4 regions of the Mesorhizobium sp. P3_A8 genome follow, and region 4 is predicted to be linked to each of the others. Evidence: riboswitches for the same ligand, from Rfam matches in the RefSeq annotation. Region 4 holds a riboswitch; each other region holds the start of a gene.
What was found. Region 4 has a riboswitch for cobalamin ahead of AC1DX4_RS01300 (aromatic ring-hydroxylating oxygenase subunit alpha). Riboswitches for the same ligand answer to the same signal wherever they lie in the genome.
Positions count from the first base shown of each region.

Region 1 (4,082 bases), on a different contig from region 4:
CATACGGAACGTATGTGGATAAGGCCAGACAGAATGCACAGACCCCGCAAGGAGATGATCGCAGAGACGCGCGCCAAGCTGATCGCCGCGGCCCGCCAGGCCTTCGGCACGACAGGCTATGCCGAGGCCTCGATGGATGATTTCACCGCATCCGCCGGACTGACGCGCGGCGCGCTCTATCATCATTTTGGCGACAAGAAGGGGCTTCTGGAGGCGGTTATCGCCGAAATCGACGGCGAGATGGCGGCCAGGGTGAATGAGGTCGCCTCGAAAGCGCCGACTCGCTGGCAACACTTCGTCGACGAATGTACGACCTATATCGAGATGGCGCTGGAGCCGGAAATCCAGCGCATCATGTTCCGCGATGGCCCGGCCGTGCTGGGCGATCCGGCGCAATGGTCCAATGCCAATGCCTGCGTCGGCTCAATGACCGATCATCTGACCGCGCTGCAGGGGGAAGGGGTGGTCGTCCGCAGCGTCGACCCCGAGACCGCCGCACGGCTGATCAACGGCGCCAGCAGCCAGGCGGCGCAGCGGATCGCCAATTCGAACGATCCCGAAGCGACATCGAAGATGGTGGTGGCGGCGTTCAAGCAGCTGCTTGAAGGCCTGCTCAGAAAACCAGCTTCATAACAGACCCAAATCCCCCGTTGGGCGCCTCGCTGGCCACCGCCCCGATTGACAATCTTCAGGCAGAGCGCATCCTCCGCAGCCATCTCTGAGGGGAGATTCGGAGCCATGTGGGATTTCGAGATCGGCCGGTCGGTGTCCATCATGATCAGGACCTGGCCGTTCATTGTCTTTCGCATGATCGTCTATTTCGGCATCACCCTGGCTTACATCATGGCGACCGGCACCGGCGCCTCTGTCGGCTACGGCGTCGGCCATATCTCCACCGATCCCGACGGCCCAATGTCCTTTGCCCTGTGGGGTGGCGTGGTCGGTTTCGGCATCGTCTCGATCGCCGTCTACTGGATCCGCGAATACATCCTCTACGTCGTCAAGGCCGGCCATATCGCCGTCATGGTCCATCTGATCGACGGCCGGGATGTTCCCGACGGCCAGAACCAGATCGCCTACGCAAAGCAGGTCGTCACCGAGCGTTTTGCCGAGGCCAACATCCTTTTCGTCGTCGACCAACTGGTCAAGGGCGCTATCCGCGCCATCACCGGCCTGCTCGGCGGCATCGCCGCTTTCCTGCCCATTCCAGGCCTGAGCGGCCTTGTCTCTTTCATCAACACGGTGATCCGTCTGTCGCTGACCTATGTCGACGAGATCATCCTCGGCTACAACATCCGCATCAATTCGTCCTCGCCCTTCGAGACRGCGCGGCAAGGCGTCGTGCTCTATGCCCAGAACGGCAAGACCATGGTCAAGAACGCCGTCTGGCTGGCGGTCATCATGTGGGGGGTGTCGTTCGTCATCTTTCTGCTGATGCTGGCTCCGGCCGCCGCCATTCTGTTCATGATGCCAGGGCAGCTCGCCGGCTGGGCCTTCGTGCTCGCCATCGTCTTCGCCTGGGCCTTCAAGGCGGCTTTCATCGAACCTTTCGCCATCGCTTGCCTGATGCAGGTCTATTTCAAGACCATCGCCGGCCAGGTGCCCGATCCGGCCTGGGACGCCCGGCTGGCCGAGGCGTCGTCGAAGTTCAGGGAACTCAAGGACAAGGCACTGGCCTCCTTTGGCGGCTCGCGCTGGGGCACGGCCGGCGCGACACGCTGATCGGCGGGCTGCGCCGGCGCAATAACAGCGGTGTTGAGGTCCGCCACCGCTGACTTGAGCCGCGCCTCGCCTTGCCCGCAAAACGTCTCGCTCATGATCAGTTCAGGCAGCGGCAGCCGCCTGCCCCAGCCATGCGTCTCGAGGTCCGGTTTCGGCGCGAACTCGGAAACGCGACCGACGCAGAGATAGGCGATCGGCGTCACGTGCTCGGGAATGGCCAGCAGGCTCTTCAGCGCTTGCGGCTCGATGATGCTGACCCAACCAACGCCGACGCCTTCGGCGCGCGCCGCCAGCCAGAAATTCTGCACCGCACAGACCGTGCTGTAGAGATCCATCTCCGGATTGTGCCAGCGTCCCAGCGGTGAGCCCAGTGAGCGCTGGCGGTCGCAAGTGATGCAGATGTTGAGCGCGCTTTCGCAGATGCCTTCCAGCTTGAGTTTGCGGTAGAGCGCCTGTCTTTCGGCCTCGATCGCGGGCAATTCCTGCTCGCGGGCGGCCAGGAACAGGTCACGTACCTCCGCCCGTCGCGCGGCATCGCGAATGACGATGAAATTCCACGGCTGCATGAAGCCGACAGACGGTGCGTGATGGGCGGCAAGCAGCAAGCGCGCCAGCACCTCGTCGTCGAGTGCAGTGGGCAGGAAATGGCTGCGCACGTCGCGCCGAGTGAACATGGCGCGGTAGACCGCGTCGCGCGCCATCTGGTCAAATCCGTCGCCCATAGGAGCGGTCATGGTTTCCGGCATCGCTTGTCCCCTTGCGATTGCAATCCATGTCCTCCGCCTGACCATGCGGATGACGATGCCTGCCAGGCCGGTCTTCTGGCTTGGGATCAACCCGCGTCCGGTGCCTTCCCGTCATCGACAGTGGCATTTACCGGCGCGGTCCCCCTCACAGCGTTGGGCACGCCACGGAATTCAACCGTGTTCCCGATTCTCCCGCTTGCGCGGGCACCAGGCAGTGGCCGCGACCTTACGCCGAAGCGCCGGCAGCGCCAATCCCCGCAGCGACGCCAATGGACGCAGGCATGATTTTCCCCAGCCATCAAGCGGCAACGCATGGCCATCGTGGCGCCGGGGCACTAGATAGGGGGCATGACAACCCGTCTTTACACCCACCCGATCTTTCTTGAGCACATCACGCCGCCCGGCCATCCCGAGCGGCCGGATCGCTTGCGCGCCATTGAGCGCGTGCTCGATGACGAGGCCTTCGCCGCACTTGACCGCGTCAAGGCGCCGGAGGGCGACGAGGCCACGATCCTCTACGCCCATCCCGCCGATTTCGTCGCGCGCATCCGCGCCGCCATTCCCGAAGAGGGCCTTGCCCGCGTCGATGCCGACACCACCGCCAGCCCGAAAAGCTGGCAGGCAGTGATCACCGCGATCGGTGCCGCCAACGCCGCTGTCGACGATGTCTTTACCGGCCGTGCCGACAATGTCTTCGTTGCCGCGCGGCCGCCCGGCCACCATGCCGAAAAGAACACGGCGATGGGCTTCTGCTTCTTCAACACGGCGGCGATCGCCGCGCGCTATGCGCAGAAGAAGCATGGCGTCGAGCGTGTTGCCGTCGTCGATTGGGACGTCCACCACGGTAACGGCACGCAGGATATTTTCTGGGACGATCCGTCGGTGCTCTATTGCTCGACGCACCAGATGCCGCTTTATCCTGGCACCGGCGCGAAGAGCGAGACCGGCGCCGGCAACATCGTCAACGCGCCTTTGGCGCCGCAGACCGGCAGCGAGGTGTTTCGCGATGCCTTCCTGTCGCGCGTGCTGCCGGCGCTCGACAATTTCGCGCCCGATCTGATCATCATTTCGGCCGGCTTCGACGCGCACCATCGCGACCCGCTGGCCGAGATCAATCTGACCGAGGATGATTTCGACTGGGCGACCGGCCAGCTGATGCAACGCGCCGCCCGCCACAGCGGCAACCGGCTCGTCAGCCTGCTCGAGGGCGGCTACGATCTGCAGGGACTGGCATTTTCGGTCGCCGCCCATGTCGGCCGACTGATGAAAGGATGAACGATGGCTGCTGAGACCAACGAAGACGTCAAGGCGATGAGCTTCGAGCAGGCACTCGACGCGCTGGAGAAGATCGTCGATGATCTGGAGCGTGGCGACGTGCCGCTCGACCAGTCGATCCGGATCTATGAGCGCGGCGAGGCGCTGAAGGCGCATTGCGACCGGCTGCTGAAGGCCGCCGAGGACAAGGTCGAAAAGATCAGGCTGTCGCGCGACGGCAAGCCGGTCGGCACCGAGCCGCTCGACGCGGACTGAGGCACGAACAGCCTTACCGCTTTTGGACACGATCTTGGTTGAGGATTAAGCTCGTCCCGATTGAAACGGCTCCAGGACAAGAGG
Region 1 is NZ_JBFUGI010000002.1:651,550-655,631, reverse strand. Features, by position in the region: gene AC1DX4_RS07310 (TetR/AcrR family transcriptional regulator) at 34-633, shown strand; gene AC1DX4_RS07305 (hypothetical protein) at 739-1,722, shown strand; partial or broken gene bluB (5,6-dimethylbenzimidazole synthase) at 1,839-2,423, opposite strand; cobalamin riboswitch at 2,517-2,695, opposite strand; gene AC1DX4_RS07295 (histone deacetylase family protein) at 2,817-3,743, shown strand; gene AC1DX4_RS07290 (exodeoxyribonuclease VII small subunit) at 3,747-3,998, shown strand.
Region 1: linked by a shared signal. The riboswitch ahead of bluB (5,6-dimethylbenzimidazole synthase) and the one ahead of AC1DX4_RS01300 (aromatic ring-hydroxylating oxygenase subunit alpha) in region 4 are both predicted to bind cobalamin.

Region 2 (4,082 bases), on a different contig from region 4:
ACCCTTGTCGGCAAGCTCGTTGTTGATTTCGAGGAAGAAGGGATCGTCCTCCCCCACCGGCTTGCCGGTGTTGGGATCGATGATGCCCTTCGGCTTCGGCGCGACGAGGGTGCCTGAACTGTCGTTCAATCCCATTCCAGCGCTCCTTTTTTCCATTCATAGGCAAAGCCGATGGTCAGCACTGCCAAAAACACCATCATCGACCAGAAGCCGAGCATGCCGATCTTCGAGAAGGATACCGCCCAGGGAAACAGAAAGGCCACTTCCAGGTCGAAGATGATGAACAGGATCGACACCAGGTAGAAACGGATGTCGAATTTCATGCGGGCGTCGTCGAACGAGTTGAAACCGCACTCGTACGCGGAAAGCTTTTCGGGATCGGGATTGCGGTAAGCCACCAGGAACGGTGCGGCCAGCAGCGCCAGGCCGACGACCAGTGCCACGCCGATGAACAGGACGATGGGCAGGTACGAACTGAGGAGTGCGTTCATGCAGCGGTTTCCGTTGGCGCCAATCCACTTTGATTACAGCACCGGACCTTAATGCGGAAGCGTGACAGTTTAACCGCTGAACCGTTTTAAGGGGCCTATGCTGCAACGCGGCGAGGGTTAGCGCAGCACTTCCAGCGAAGCAAGTCAAACCTTGTTCAAAACGCAGTGCTGGACGGCATATCCGAAGAAACTGGTCCGATCCGCTCTTGTTTGATTTCCTTCACTTTTTACTCCACTTTTCTCTCCTGACAGGGTTGCCGCCAAAACCCTGCTAGCATGAGCTGGAATCACCCGTCAGAACCTCGGTTCAACAAGCCCTCAGAGTCCGCCGAATGAAGGAAAAGATCTCGCTCGCCACCGCCCGGCGCATCGCGCTCGCCGCTCAAGGGTTTCTTGATCCGCGCCCAAATGGCACACCCGACCGCCGCCACTTCGCCCGTGTGCTCTCCCGCACCGGCCTGCTGCAGATCGATTCCGTCAGCGCGGTGGTGCGCGCGCATTATATGCCGCTCTATTCGCGCCTTGGCCCCTACCCGCTCGCTCTGCTCGACAATGCTGCGGTGACGCGCAAGCGCACGGTCTTCGAATACTGGGCGCATGAGGCGTCGTTCCTGCCGGTCGAGACCTATCCGCTGATGCGTTGGCGCATGCAGCGCGCCGAGCAAGGCGACGAAATGTATCTGGGATTGGCCAAATGGGGCCGCGAGCACGCCGCCTATATAGAAGAGATCTACCGCGCGGTCGCCGAGCGCGGCCCGATCGCTGCTTCAGCACTCGAAGGTCAGAAGGGCTCGGGCGGCTGGTGGGGCTGGAGCCATGCCAAGCACGCCTTCGAATGGCTGTTCTGGGCCGGGCGCATTACGACGGCGCACCGCCGTGGCTTCGAACGCTTCTACGACCTGCCGGAGCGCGTGCTGCCGCAGGCGATCCTCGATCTGCCGGTGCCGGCCGCCGAGGACGCGCATCGCGAATTGCTGCGCATTTCCGCCCGCGCCCACGGCATCGCGACATCAAGCGACCTGCGCGACTATTTCCGGCTGTCGCCAGCCGACATGAAGGGGCGGCTGGAGGAACTGGTCGAGACCGGCGAGTTGGTGCCGGTGCGTGTCGAAGGCTGGGACAAGCCGGCTTACCTTCACAGGGACGCCCGTTTGCCCCGAAAAATCGAGGCCCGCGCCTTGCTGGCGCCGTTCGATCCTGTTGTCTTCGAGCGGTCGCGCTCGGAGCGGCTGTTCGATTTCCACTACCGCATCGAGATCTACACACCGGCCGAAAAGCGGCAATACGGCTACTACGTCCTGCCCTTCCTGCTCGGCGACCGGATCGTGGCACGCGTCGACCTCAAGGCAGACCGGCCGGCCAGCGTCCTGCGCGTCCATGCCGCCTACTCCGAGCCCGGCGCACCGCCTGAAACAGCGGCAGAACTCTTCGAGGAACTGAAGCAGATGCAGGGCTGGCTCGGGCTCGAGCGCATGGAAGTGACGCCGGCCGGCGATTTGGGGCCGGCGCTGGCCGACATGGCGGTGTCGTAAGCTCGCGTTGACACCGCTACCCGCAAAAGCCTAAATCCGGTTCAGACGGTCCCTTGCCCGCAACGGCAAGGGCTAAGAGGGAATGCGGTGCGGGATTTCGATCTCAAATCCGCGGCTGTCCCCGCAACTGTAAGCGAAGAGCCAAGGCCGAAAGCCACTGGGAGGTTCCCGGGAAGGCGGCTACCGAAGGCGATGACTCGCGAGCCAGGAGACCTGCCGTCTGCGACAGAAGAATCCGATCGCCCGGCGGGTTTCCGGGCAAGGAGCCCGGTTTTTGGACCAGAACAGCAGTTTTTCGGCTGGCACAGCGGATATTCCGTCCGCCAACAGTGATGCTTTGGCCGGCGTCACCATCATTGTCTGCGCCTCCTGCCGCGATGAGACCGGCTCGGATGCCCATCCGCGTGCCGGCGAACTTTTGGCTGAGGACACGCGCCGTGCAGCGTCTGACGACCATATCCGCGTGCGCACGGTCGAATGCCTCGGCAATTGCAAGCGTCGGCTCAGCGCCGCCATCCTGCGCGACGGCTGCTGGAGCTATGTGTTTGGCGACCTGACCCTGACCAGTGGCGCCGACCTCGTCACCGGCGCAAAGCTCTTCGCCACGTCAACGGACGGCCTCATCCCATGGCGCGGCCGGCCCGATTCGCTCAAGCGCGGCCTCGTGGCCCGCATTCCACCCCTCGACATGCTGAAGGACTAACCATGACCGCTTCCGTCTCCCGTGTTCCCTGCACTGTCGTCACCGGCTTCCTTGGCGCCGGCAAGACGACGCTGGTCCGCCATCTCCTGGAAAACGCCGGCGGCAAGCGCATCGCCATCATCGTCAACGAGTTCGGCGATATCGGTATCGACGGCGAGATTTTGAAAGGCTGCGGCATCGACACGTGCCCGGAAGAAAACATCGTCGAACTGGCCAATGGCTGCATCTGCTGCACCGTCGCCGACGATTTCGTGCCGGCGCTCGACAAGATCCTGTCGCTGACGCCGAAGGTCGACCATATCCTGATCGAGACCTCGGGCCTCGCTCTGCCCAAGCCGCTGGTCCAGGCTTTCCAGTGGCCGACGGTGAAGAGCCGTGTGACCGTCGACGGCGTCATTGCGGTTGTCGATGGCCCGGCGCTTGCCGAAGGCCGCGTCGCCAACGACATGGACGCCTTGCAGGCGCAGCGCGCCGGGGATGACAGCCTCGACCATGACGACCCGGTCGAGGAGGTGTTCGAGGACCAGATCGCCTGCGCCGACCTGATCATCCTGTCGAAGAGCGACCTGATGGACGCCGCCGGCTCGGCCCGCGCCAATGCCATCATTGGCGAACACTCCGCCCGAGCCGTGAAGATCGTGCCGACGTCGTATGGCAAGGTCGACCCCTCGGTGCTGCTCGGCCTCGGGCTCGCCGTCGAGGACGACATCGAAAACCGCAAGTCCCATCATGACGGCGCGTTCGACCACGAGCATGACGACTTCGACACCTTCATCGTCGACATTGCCTCGATCGCCAATCCGGACGAGCTGGCCAAGCGCGTCGCCACCGCCGCCGAACAGGAAAACGTGCTGCGCGTGAAAGGCTTCGTCGAGGTCGGCGGCAAACCGATGCGGCTTTTGCTGCAGGCCGTCGGCCCGCGCGTCAATCATTACTACGACCGCGCTTGGACCGCTGAGGATGACCGCCGCTCGCGCCTCGTCGTCATCGGCCTCAAGGGGCTGAACCGCCCGGCAATCGAGCGTATACTCGCCGGCTGATCTCGGACACGGGCCGCGATGCACATCCTCACCACGACCTCCGCCTCGCTCGACGATCTCGCCGAGCCGGTCGATCTGCGGCAGACGCCGGCGGATATCGTGGCCCTGTCCTTCACCGACAGCGACCTTGCCGGCCTTGCGGCAGCGTGGAAAGCGGATGCCGACCGCCTGCCCTCGATGCGGCTGGCCGCACTTCGCGACCTGCGCCATCCCATGTCCGTTGACCTCTGGGTCGACAGCGTCGCCCGCCACGCCAAGATCATCCTGGTGCGCATCCTCGGCGGCTACGACTGGTGGCGCTATGGCTGCGACCAGC
Region 2 is NZ_JBFUGI010000008.1:297,326-301,407, reverse strand. Features, by position in the region: gene AC1DX4_RS20820 (NuoB/complex I 20 kDa subunit family protein) at 1-135, opposite strand, end outside; gene AC1DX4_RS20815 (NADH-quinone oxidoreductase subunit A) at 126-491, opposite strand; gene AC1DX4_RS20810 (winged helix-turn-helix domain-containing protein) at 824-2,023, shown strand; cobalamin riboswitch at 2,053-2,258, shown strand; gene AC1DX4_RS20805 (DUF1636 family protein) at 2,298-2,726, shown strand; gene cobW (cobalamin biosynthesis protein CobW) at 2,729-3,766, shown strand; gene AC1DX4_RS20795 (cobaltochelatase subunit CobN) at 3,785-4,082, shown strand, end outside.
Region 2: linked by a shared signal. The riboswitch ahead of AC1DX4_RS20805 (DUF1636 family protein) and the one ahead of AC1DX4_RS01300 (aromatic ring-hydroxylating oxygenase subunit alpha) in region 4 are both predicted to bind cobalamin.

Region 3 (4,082 bases), on a different contig from region 4:
CTTTGCCGTCGGTGGCAATGAGCGCGCGGCGCGCATTTCGGGCGTGCCGGTGTCGATGGTCAAGATCTCGGTCTATGCCATCACCGGCTTTGCCGCCGCCCTTGCCGGCATCGTCCATGCCGGCCAGTTCAATTTCGGCAGCGCCAATGACGGTATGGGCTACGAGCTCACCGCGATCGCCGCCGTGGTCATCGGCGGCACCAGCCTGTTCGGCGGCGCCGGCTCGATGGTCGGCACCGTGGCCGGCACCATCATGCTCGGCGCGCTCGCCAACATTCTGCAGCTCAACAACATCACGCCCGCCATGCAGTTGCTCGCCACCGCCGCGATCATCGTGCTGGCGGCAGTGCTTCAATCCCTCGTTCGCCGCCGCGAGGGTTTGGGTCGTTAGGAGGAAGACGGCAGCATTTGGAAGGCAGTCAACCAAGGTCTGGCCCCCCGGCCCGACGAGGAGGAGAGTAAGTATGAAAACCACAAGACAAGGAACAAGGCGCGCGCTTCATGCCGTGCTTCAGGCAGGCGCCGGCCTGTGCATTGCCGGAGCCGCCCAGGCCGCCGAGCCGCTGGTCAAGGCCTGCGCCAAGGACGGCCAGTTCATCATCGGCTTTTCGCAGGCGAACAATGCCGAGCCCTATCGTCAGCACGTCAATGACGAGCTGACGGCGGCGGCCAAGGAAGTGCCGGGCTTCACGCTGCAGATCGCCGACGGCGCCGGCAACGTCAACACGCAGACCTCGCAGGTCGACAATTTCATCACCCAGAAGGTCGATCTCCTGCTGATCTCGCCCTTCGAGGCGGCGCCGCTGACGCCGGCGGTGAAGCGCGCCATGGATGCCGGCATCCCGGTCATCGAACTCGACCGCAAGACGGTCGGCGATCCTGGCAAGGACTACACCGCCTTCATCGGCGGCGACAATTACAAGATCGCGCTCGAAGCGGGCAAATACACCGCCAAGACCTTGCTGCCGGAAGGTGGCGAAGCGGCCGTGCTGGAAGGTCTCCCGAGTTCGACGCCGGCCGTAGAGCGGCTGAATGGCTTCAAGGACGGCGTCAAGGAGAATGCCAAGATCCAGGTCGTTGCCGAGCAGGCTGCCGACTGGGTGCCGGATAAAGCCCAGACCGCTTTCTCGGCCATGTTGCAGGCGCATCCCGACATCAAGGTGCTCTACGCCTCGAACGACATGATGGCGGCCGGCGCGCTGCTTGCCGCCAAGGGCGCTGGCAAGGACGTCAAGATCATCGGTACTGATGGCTTGCCAGGCCCGGCCGGTGGCATCGAGGCCGTCGCCAAGGGTGACTGGGCGGCGACCTTCACCTACCCGACGGGTGCGAAGGAAGCGATCGAGATGTCGAAGAAGATCCTACTCGATTGCGCCACTTCGGTGGATACGACGGTCACTGTCGAGACGACGGCGATCACGCCCGAGAACGCCAAGCAGCTGTCAGGCAAGTAAGCGCGTCTGCCTGCAGACTATCCGATCCGGGGCGGGGTTCACGCGAACTCCGCCCTGTCTGCGTCCGCAACCTTCAGCGATAGTTCGAAGGGTTGTGGCAAGGGATTGACATCGACAAAGAAAACCACCTAAATCGTTCTGTTATTACATTACAGATGGAGATATCGCACGCCTCTAGCTGACAAGCTGCCGGTGCCGCGATGGTGACAGGTTCAGTCGAAAAGAATCGTTGCGATGCGCTCGGGGCAAATCTACGGTGGCCCCGTGATGGTCCCCGCGCCGAAAGGCAAGGGGTGAAAAGGGAACACGGTGAGACCCTCAAAGGTCGAGACCGTGGCTGCCCCCGCAACTGTAAGCGGTGAGCAAGATCCGATATGCCACTGGCCGGCAAGGCTGGGAAGGCAGGATTGAGCCGAGACCCGCGAGCCAGGAGACCTGCCATCACTGAGTTGACCGGACGGGGTGTGCCGGGAGGAAACGTGGACGTCGGTCTTGTCGGCCGGCTCGCCAACATCCTTCCGTCGCCAGTTTTGGAAAGTGACGGAAAGTTGGACGGCGCCATCCATCGCATCATCGTGTGCACGCTTTGCCGTGACGTCCCGACAGGGATCAGGTCGGGCGAAAGCCTTTGCGCGGATTTGCGGTCCCGGCTCTCAGCCCACCACGAGCCCGTGGTTGCGCATGGCTTCACGATCGAAGGCGTCGAGTGCATGGCGGGCTGCGCGCGGCCGCTGACGGTGGCCTTCCAGGCGCCGGGCAAGGCCGCCTATCTCTTCGGCTCCATAGACGCGGAGGCCGACGCCGGCGATCTCGTGCGATTTGCCAGGCTTTACGCCTCGCTAGCCGACGGCTGGTGCAATTCCGGACAACGCCCGCCCCGACTGGCCGGCAAGACGCTGGCCCGCATCCCGGGATCGGGCAAGCCTGCGGGGGACAGCCGATGACAATGCCGCTTCTCGAAGCGCGCGACCTCGGCGCGACGGCCAACGGGCGGGATCTGGTCCATGCGGTCAGCCTGTCGGTGGCATTAGGCGATCGCCTCGCTATCATCGGCCCCAATGGCGCCGGCAAGACCACACTGCTGCGCATGCTGTCGGGCATGCTCAAGCCTAGCTCCGGAGAGGTGAAGCTCAGCGGGCGCCGCCTGGACAGGATCTCGACCGCCGAACGGGCGTTGCACATAGCCGTCGTCGGCCAGACCGACCAGCCTGATCCGCGACTAGCGGTGATCGACTATGTCGAGCTTGGCCGCGTCCCGCATGCCGGCCTGAGGCGCAGGAGCGAGGAACGCGACATTGTCGTCGATGCGCTGCGCCGGACCGGGCTGTTGCCGCTGCTTGGCCGCAGCATCGGCTCGCTGTCGGGTGGGGAACGCCAACGCGCCCAACTGGCGCGCGCCATCGCACAGCAACCGAAAGTGCTGTTCCTCGACGAGCCGACCAACCATCTCGATCCGCGCGCCCGCGGTGAGCTTCTCGAACTCGTGGCCGGCTTCGGCATGACGGTTATCGCCGTGCTGCATGATCTGGCCCTGGTGGCGCCCTTCGCCACCAGGGTCGCGGTGATGCACGAAGCCCGGCTGCATGCGCTGGCCGCCCCGCGCGAAGCGCTGACCCAACAGCTGATCCGCGAGATTTTCGGCGTCGACGTGTTTCGCCTGCGCCATCCCACCGAGGACCGCGAACTGACGGTGTTCGATGTTCCGAACCGCGCCGCGCCGCCGTCCTGATCGACCCCATTCCTCATCCGACACTGTTCAACCAAGGAGCAAAATCCGTGAAACGTCTCTCACTGTCGCTCGTCTTCTCGCTGCTGGCCTCGACGGCCTTCGCCTTCCCCGTCACCGTCGACAGCTGCGGCAAGCAGTTGACCTTCGACGCGCCGCCCAAGCGCGCCGTCATCCACGATCTCAACATGGCCGAGATGGCCTTCGCGCTGAAGCTGCAGCCGTCGATCGTCGGCCTGACCGGCATCACCGGATGGTACAAGGTCGGCCCCGAATTCAAGGCCGAGCAGGGTTCCATTCCGGAACTGGCGCCAAAATATCCGACGCTCGAGAACCTCGTCGCGGTCGAGCCCGATTTCTTCTTCGCCGGCTGGTACTATGGCATGAAGCCGGGCGGTGACGTGACGCCCGACACGCTCGCCCCGCACGGCATCAAGACGCTGGTGCTGACCGAAAGCTGCGTCCATCTCGACAAGAACCGCCCCGCCGCCTCGATGGACCTTCTGTATGGCGACGTCGAAAAGCTGGGCAAGATTTTTGGCAAGGACGCCGAAGCCGAGAAGCTTGTTGCCGGCTGGAAGTCACAGCTCGCTGATATCACCGCCAAGGTCGGCAGCGCCAAGGGGACGCGGGTGTTCCTCTATGATTCCGGTGAGGACAAGCCGTTCACCGCCGGAAAATTCGCCATTCCCAGCGCCATGATCACCGCCGCCGGCGGTGACAACATCATGGCCGACATGGACACCAGCTGGGGCAACACCGATTGGGAAACCGTGGCGTCGCGCAATCCGCAATTCCTCATCCTGCTCGATTACCAGGATGGTGGCGGCTACAAGAAATTGCTCGATTTCCTCAAGGCCCATCCGGCGATGAAGGAAACGGATGCGGTCAAGAACGAGCGC
Region 3 is NZ_JBFUGI010000002.1:120,726-124,807, reverse strand. Features, by position in the region: gene AC1DX4_RS04655 (ABC transporter permease) at 1-391, shown strand, start outside; gene AC1DX4_RS04650 (substrate-binding domain-containing protein) at 465-1,454, shown strand; cobalamin riboswitch at 1,706-1,911, shown strand; gene AC1DX4_RS04645 (DUF1636 family protein) at 1,934-2,398, shown strand; gene AC1DX4_RS04640 (ABC transporter ATP-binding protein) at 2,395-3,183, shown strand; gene AC1DX4_RS04635 (ABC transporter substrate-binding protein) at 3,231-4,082, shown strand, end outside.
Region 3: linked by a shared signal. The riboswitch ahead of AC1DX4_RS04645 (DUF1636 family protein) and the one ahead of AC1DX4_RS01300 (aromatic ring-hydroxylating oxygenase subunit alpha) in region 4 are both predicted to bind cobalamin.

Region 4 (4,082 bases):
GCGCCATTGGAGCCGTAGTTGTCGCTGCCTGCGAAGGCGCTGCCGGAGATGGCCAGAACGGCGGCGGCAGCAAGGATGATCTTCTTCATTTCAAGTCTCCTGAATTTTGAGTTTCACGGGAGCAGCGGGGCAAACCGCCGCTCCCGGAATCGGCTGTTAGCGGCCGAAAAGATTACGATCGGCACCCTGAACAGGTGCCTGGGCAGCCGGTTCCGACTTCTTGATCGAAGCCGTGTAAGAGCTGTCGGTCGAAGCAACGGCAGGCTGGTTGGCGCCATTGGAGCCGTAGTTGTCGCTGCCGGCAAAGGCGCTGCCGGAGATGGCCAGGACGGCGACGGCAGCAATGATGAACTTGTTCATGTTAGTCTCCTGAATTTCTTAAGGTCGGCCAGAGCGGCGGACAAAAACCCCGCCGTTGGCCGGGATCGGCTGTTAGTGGTTGCCGAAGAGGTTGTGGTCAGCACCCTGGACAGGCGTCTGAGCAGCCGGTTCCGACTTCTTGATCGAAGCGGTGTGCGAGCTGTCGACAGCAGCAGCTGCCGGGGAGGCATTCGAACCGTAGTTGTCGCTACCAGCGAAGGCGCTGCCGGAAATGGCCAGAAGGGCGGCGGCAGTGAGAACAATCTTTTTCATTTTGGGTACTCCAGTATTTTTTTCCGTCCGTCTAGCGGCGTGTCTTGGGATTAAAATCGCGTCGTTCGGACAGCCCCGATGTGGGAAAGCCAGCTGGCCGTTTCCAATCACGAAGTTGTTCCGTGTGGACCAAGTATCCACCACTTGAAATTGTACCAAGGCCCTCTTGATCGAACATTTTTCCTATTGATATCAAAAAGTTAGTTGAAACCAGCACTGCGATCACCAACTGTATCGGAGGCTCAGCGTTCACACCGTCCTGCACGCACCGTCAACAGAAACGAACCGTTCGGTTCGATTTTAGAATGTGCTAATAGTCACTTTTCGAAACCGTTAACCCTTTTTGCCCCCGTTTCGGGTCGATTTTGATAGCCGGCACAGCCGGCACCACGATGATTTCCGTGACCACGGTCCTTGACCGATCATTGCGCATGCGTGTCGCGCCACATGGATGCGATGTCGCTTTCATGCCGATGTCGCAAGCGCTGTCGTGATTAGATCATGACATCTCAGGTGCCGCTTCGTGACGATGGAGCGGAGAATTGGGAAGCCGGTCAGAATCCGGCGCTGCCCCCGCAACGGTGGTGGAGTTCAAGTCGCAACGGGAGACCACTGGGCGAAAGCCTGGGAAGGTGTCGCGATGGTCCGCAAGGACAACTCCAGAGCCCGGAAACCAGCCCGAGATTTCTAGACTCGACTGATCGCGGTGGGCGGTCAAGAGGCGGATGGTGCATGCCCGGCTTTCGCCGGCCTGCGCCCGATCCTTCCTCAATCACCACCAGTTCAGTCCTTGAACGAAGAGGACAGGACATGGATACGCGCAACGACATGCTGAGGCTCTTGAACAGCCGCAGGGACGGATTCTCGCTCGAGCAGCCCTTCTACACGGATCCCGATTTCTTCAAACTGGACATGGAGCTGATCTGGTATCGCGACTGGCTGTTCATCGGCCATGATTGCGAACTGCCGAAGCCCGGCAGCTTCATCACCGTACAGATCGGCGACTATCCGGTCGTGCTGGTGCGCGATCAGCAGGGCGAGATCAACGCCTTCCACAATTCCTGCCGCCATCGCGGCAGCCGCGTCTGCAACACCGACAAGGGCATGGCCGCCAAGCTGGTCTGCCCTTATCACCAGTGGACCTACGAGCTGGACGGAAGGCTGCTGTTTGCCCGCCAGATGGCCGACGGCTTCGACAAGAGCCAGTTCGGCCTGAAGCCGGTCGCCTGCGAGAGCGTGGCCGGCTACATCTTCATCTGCCTGGCCAAGGAGCCCGCCGACTTCGCACCGATGCGGGCGATGATCGAGCCCTACCTCAAGCCGCACCGCCTGGGCGAAGCAAAGATCGCCTTCGAGAGCACGATCGTCGAGAAGGGCAACTGGAAGCTCGTCTGGGAAAACAACCGCGAGTGCTACCATTGCGCCGGCAATCACCCGGAGCTGTGCAAGACCTTCCCGGAAGCCCCGACGGTGACCGGCGTGCAAGGCGCCGACAGCGACCCGGAGATGCTGGCGCATTGGGCCAAATGCGAGGCAGCCGGCCTGCCGAGCAAGTTCCGCATCGACCCGGCCGGGCAGTACCGCGCCACCCGCGCGCCGCTGCTGCGTGACGCAGTCAGCTACACGATGAACGGCAAGCGGGCGGTGAAGAAGAACCTGTCCGACAGCGTCTCGGCCGACCGTATCGGCACGTTGATGCACTATCACTACCCGACGACCTGGAATCATATCCTGATCGACCATGCGGTCACCTTCCGCGTGCTGCCGATCAGCGCCACGGAAACCGCGGTGACGACCAAATGGCTGGTCCACAAGGATGCGGTCGAGGGCGTCGATTACGATCTCGCCGAACTCACCCATGTCTGGACCGAGACCAACGACCAGGACCGCCGCATCGTCGAGGAAAACGCCTTCGGCATCCTGTCGCCAGCCTATGAACCCGGCCCCTATTCGGAGCTGCATGAGGGCGGCGTGATCCAGTTCGTCGACTGGTACGCCCGCTTCATCGGTCCGCGCCTTGCCGATGGCGGCCGGCCGGCGCTGCGCAGTGTCGCTTGAGAGGTTGAGGGATGAACGCGATGACGGATCTTGGCCTTTATCGCCATCTCGACCAGATGGCGCCCTGGAACGACAGGCTGCAGGTGCTGGAAGTGATCGGCGTCAGCGACGAAGCGCCTGACGTCAGGACCTTCACCTTCCGCTCCGACAACCAGACCTGGTTCCGCTACAAGCCGGGCCAGTTCGTGACGCTGGAGCTGCCGACACCGGACGGGCCGCTGATGCGCACCTATACGCTGTCGTCCTCGCCGTCGCGGCCGTTCTCGATCGCGGTGACGGTGAAGGCGCAGGCAGGCAGCATCGGCACGCGCTGGATGTTCGATCACCTGAAGCCCGGCTCGCACGTCAAGGCCTATGGGCCGGCGGGCGACTTTTCGCTGCACAGCCATCCGGCGGCCAAATATCTGTTCATCTCGGCCGGCTCCGGCGTGACGCCGATGATGTCGATGCTGCGCTGGCTGAATGACTGCGCGCCATGGACCGATGTCGGCTTCGTCAACTGCGCGCGGCGCGCCGAAGAGATCATCTTCCGCAAGGAGCTCGAACTGCTCGGCGGCCATATGCCGGGCCTATCGCTCGGCTTCATGATCGAGGAGCGGTCGAGCCGCGAGGGCTGGTACGGCCATATGGGCCGCATCGACGCCATCCGGCTGCCGCTGCTGGCGCCCGATTTCCGTGAACGCGAGATCTTCTGCTGCGGTCCGGATCCCTTCATGCGCGCCGTGCGCGGCATGCTGGACGCCGCCGGCTTCGACATGACGAAGTACCACCAGGAAAGCTTTGCCGCACCCGCGGTGGAGGAAGTCCCGGCGCCGTTCGCAGCACCGACGCAAGACGGCGTCGCCGTTGCCGTCGAAGCCGCAACACCGATCCGCTTCGCGCTTTCGGACGTCGACGCGGAGTGCGTCGCCGGCCAGACCGTGCTGCAGACCGCGCGCTCTTCGGGCGTGCGGATTCCGGCGGCCTGCGAGTTCGGCCTGTGCGGAACCTGCAAGGTGAGGAAAGTCTCCGGCGCCGTCGAGATGAGCCACAATGGCGGCATCCTCGATCACGAAATCGATGACGGCTTCATCCTCGCCTGTTGCTCGAAGCCGTTGTCGGCTCTCGAAATCGAAGCGTAGACAATATCGGGGCGGCTTAGCGCGGCATGGTCCTCGGCCGCTCCGACGACGAACGCCATGCCGCGTGGCAAGGCGGCACCAGATGAGACGACGAGGCAGGCGCCTACGCTGAAGGCTAGACCTTGTTGCCTGTCCTGGACATGGGACGACGTCACCGTGGCGCCGTGCCCCTCCACCTGTTTTCGGCAGAGTCTTCTCCGTTAAACCGACCGTCCCGCACGAGCCGCAGCGTGGCTTGCGGTTTGGTCCTTCTGGCCCTTCCCCCGTGAA
Region 4 is NZ_JBFUGI010000001.1:290,645-294,726, forward strand. Features, by position in the region: gene AC1DX4_RS01285 (DUF680 domain-containing protein) at 1-89, opposite strand, end outside; gene AC1DX4_RS01290 (DUF680 domain-containing protein) at 157-360, opposite strand; gene AC1DX4_RS01295 (DUF680 domain-containing protein) at 433-633, opposite strand; cobalamin riboswitch at 1,128-1,329, shown strand; gene AC1DX4_RS01300 (aromatic ring-hydroxylating oxygenase subunit alpha) at 1,444-2,691, shown strand; gene AC1DX4_RS01305 (FAD-binding oxidoreductase) at 2,712-3,812, shown strand.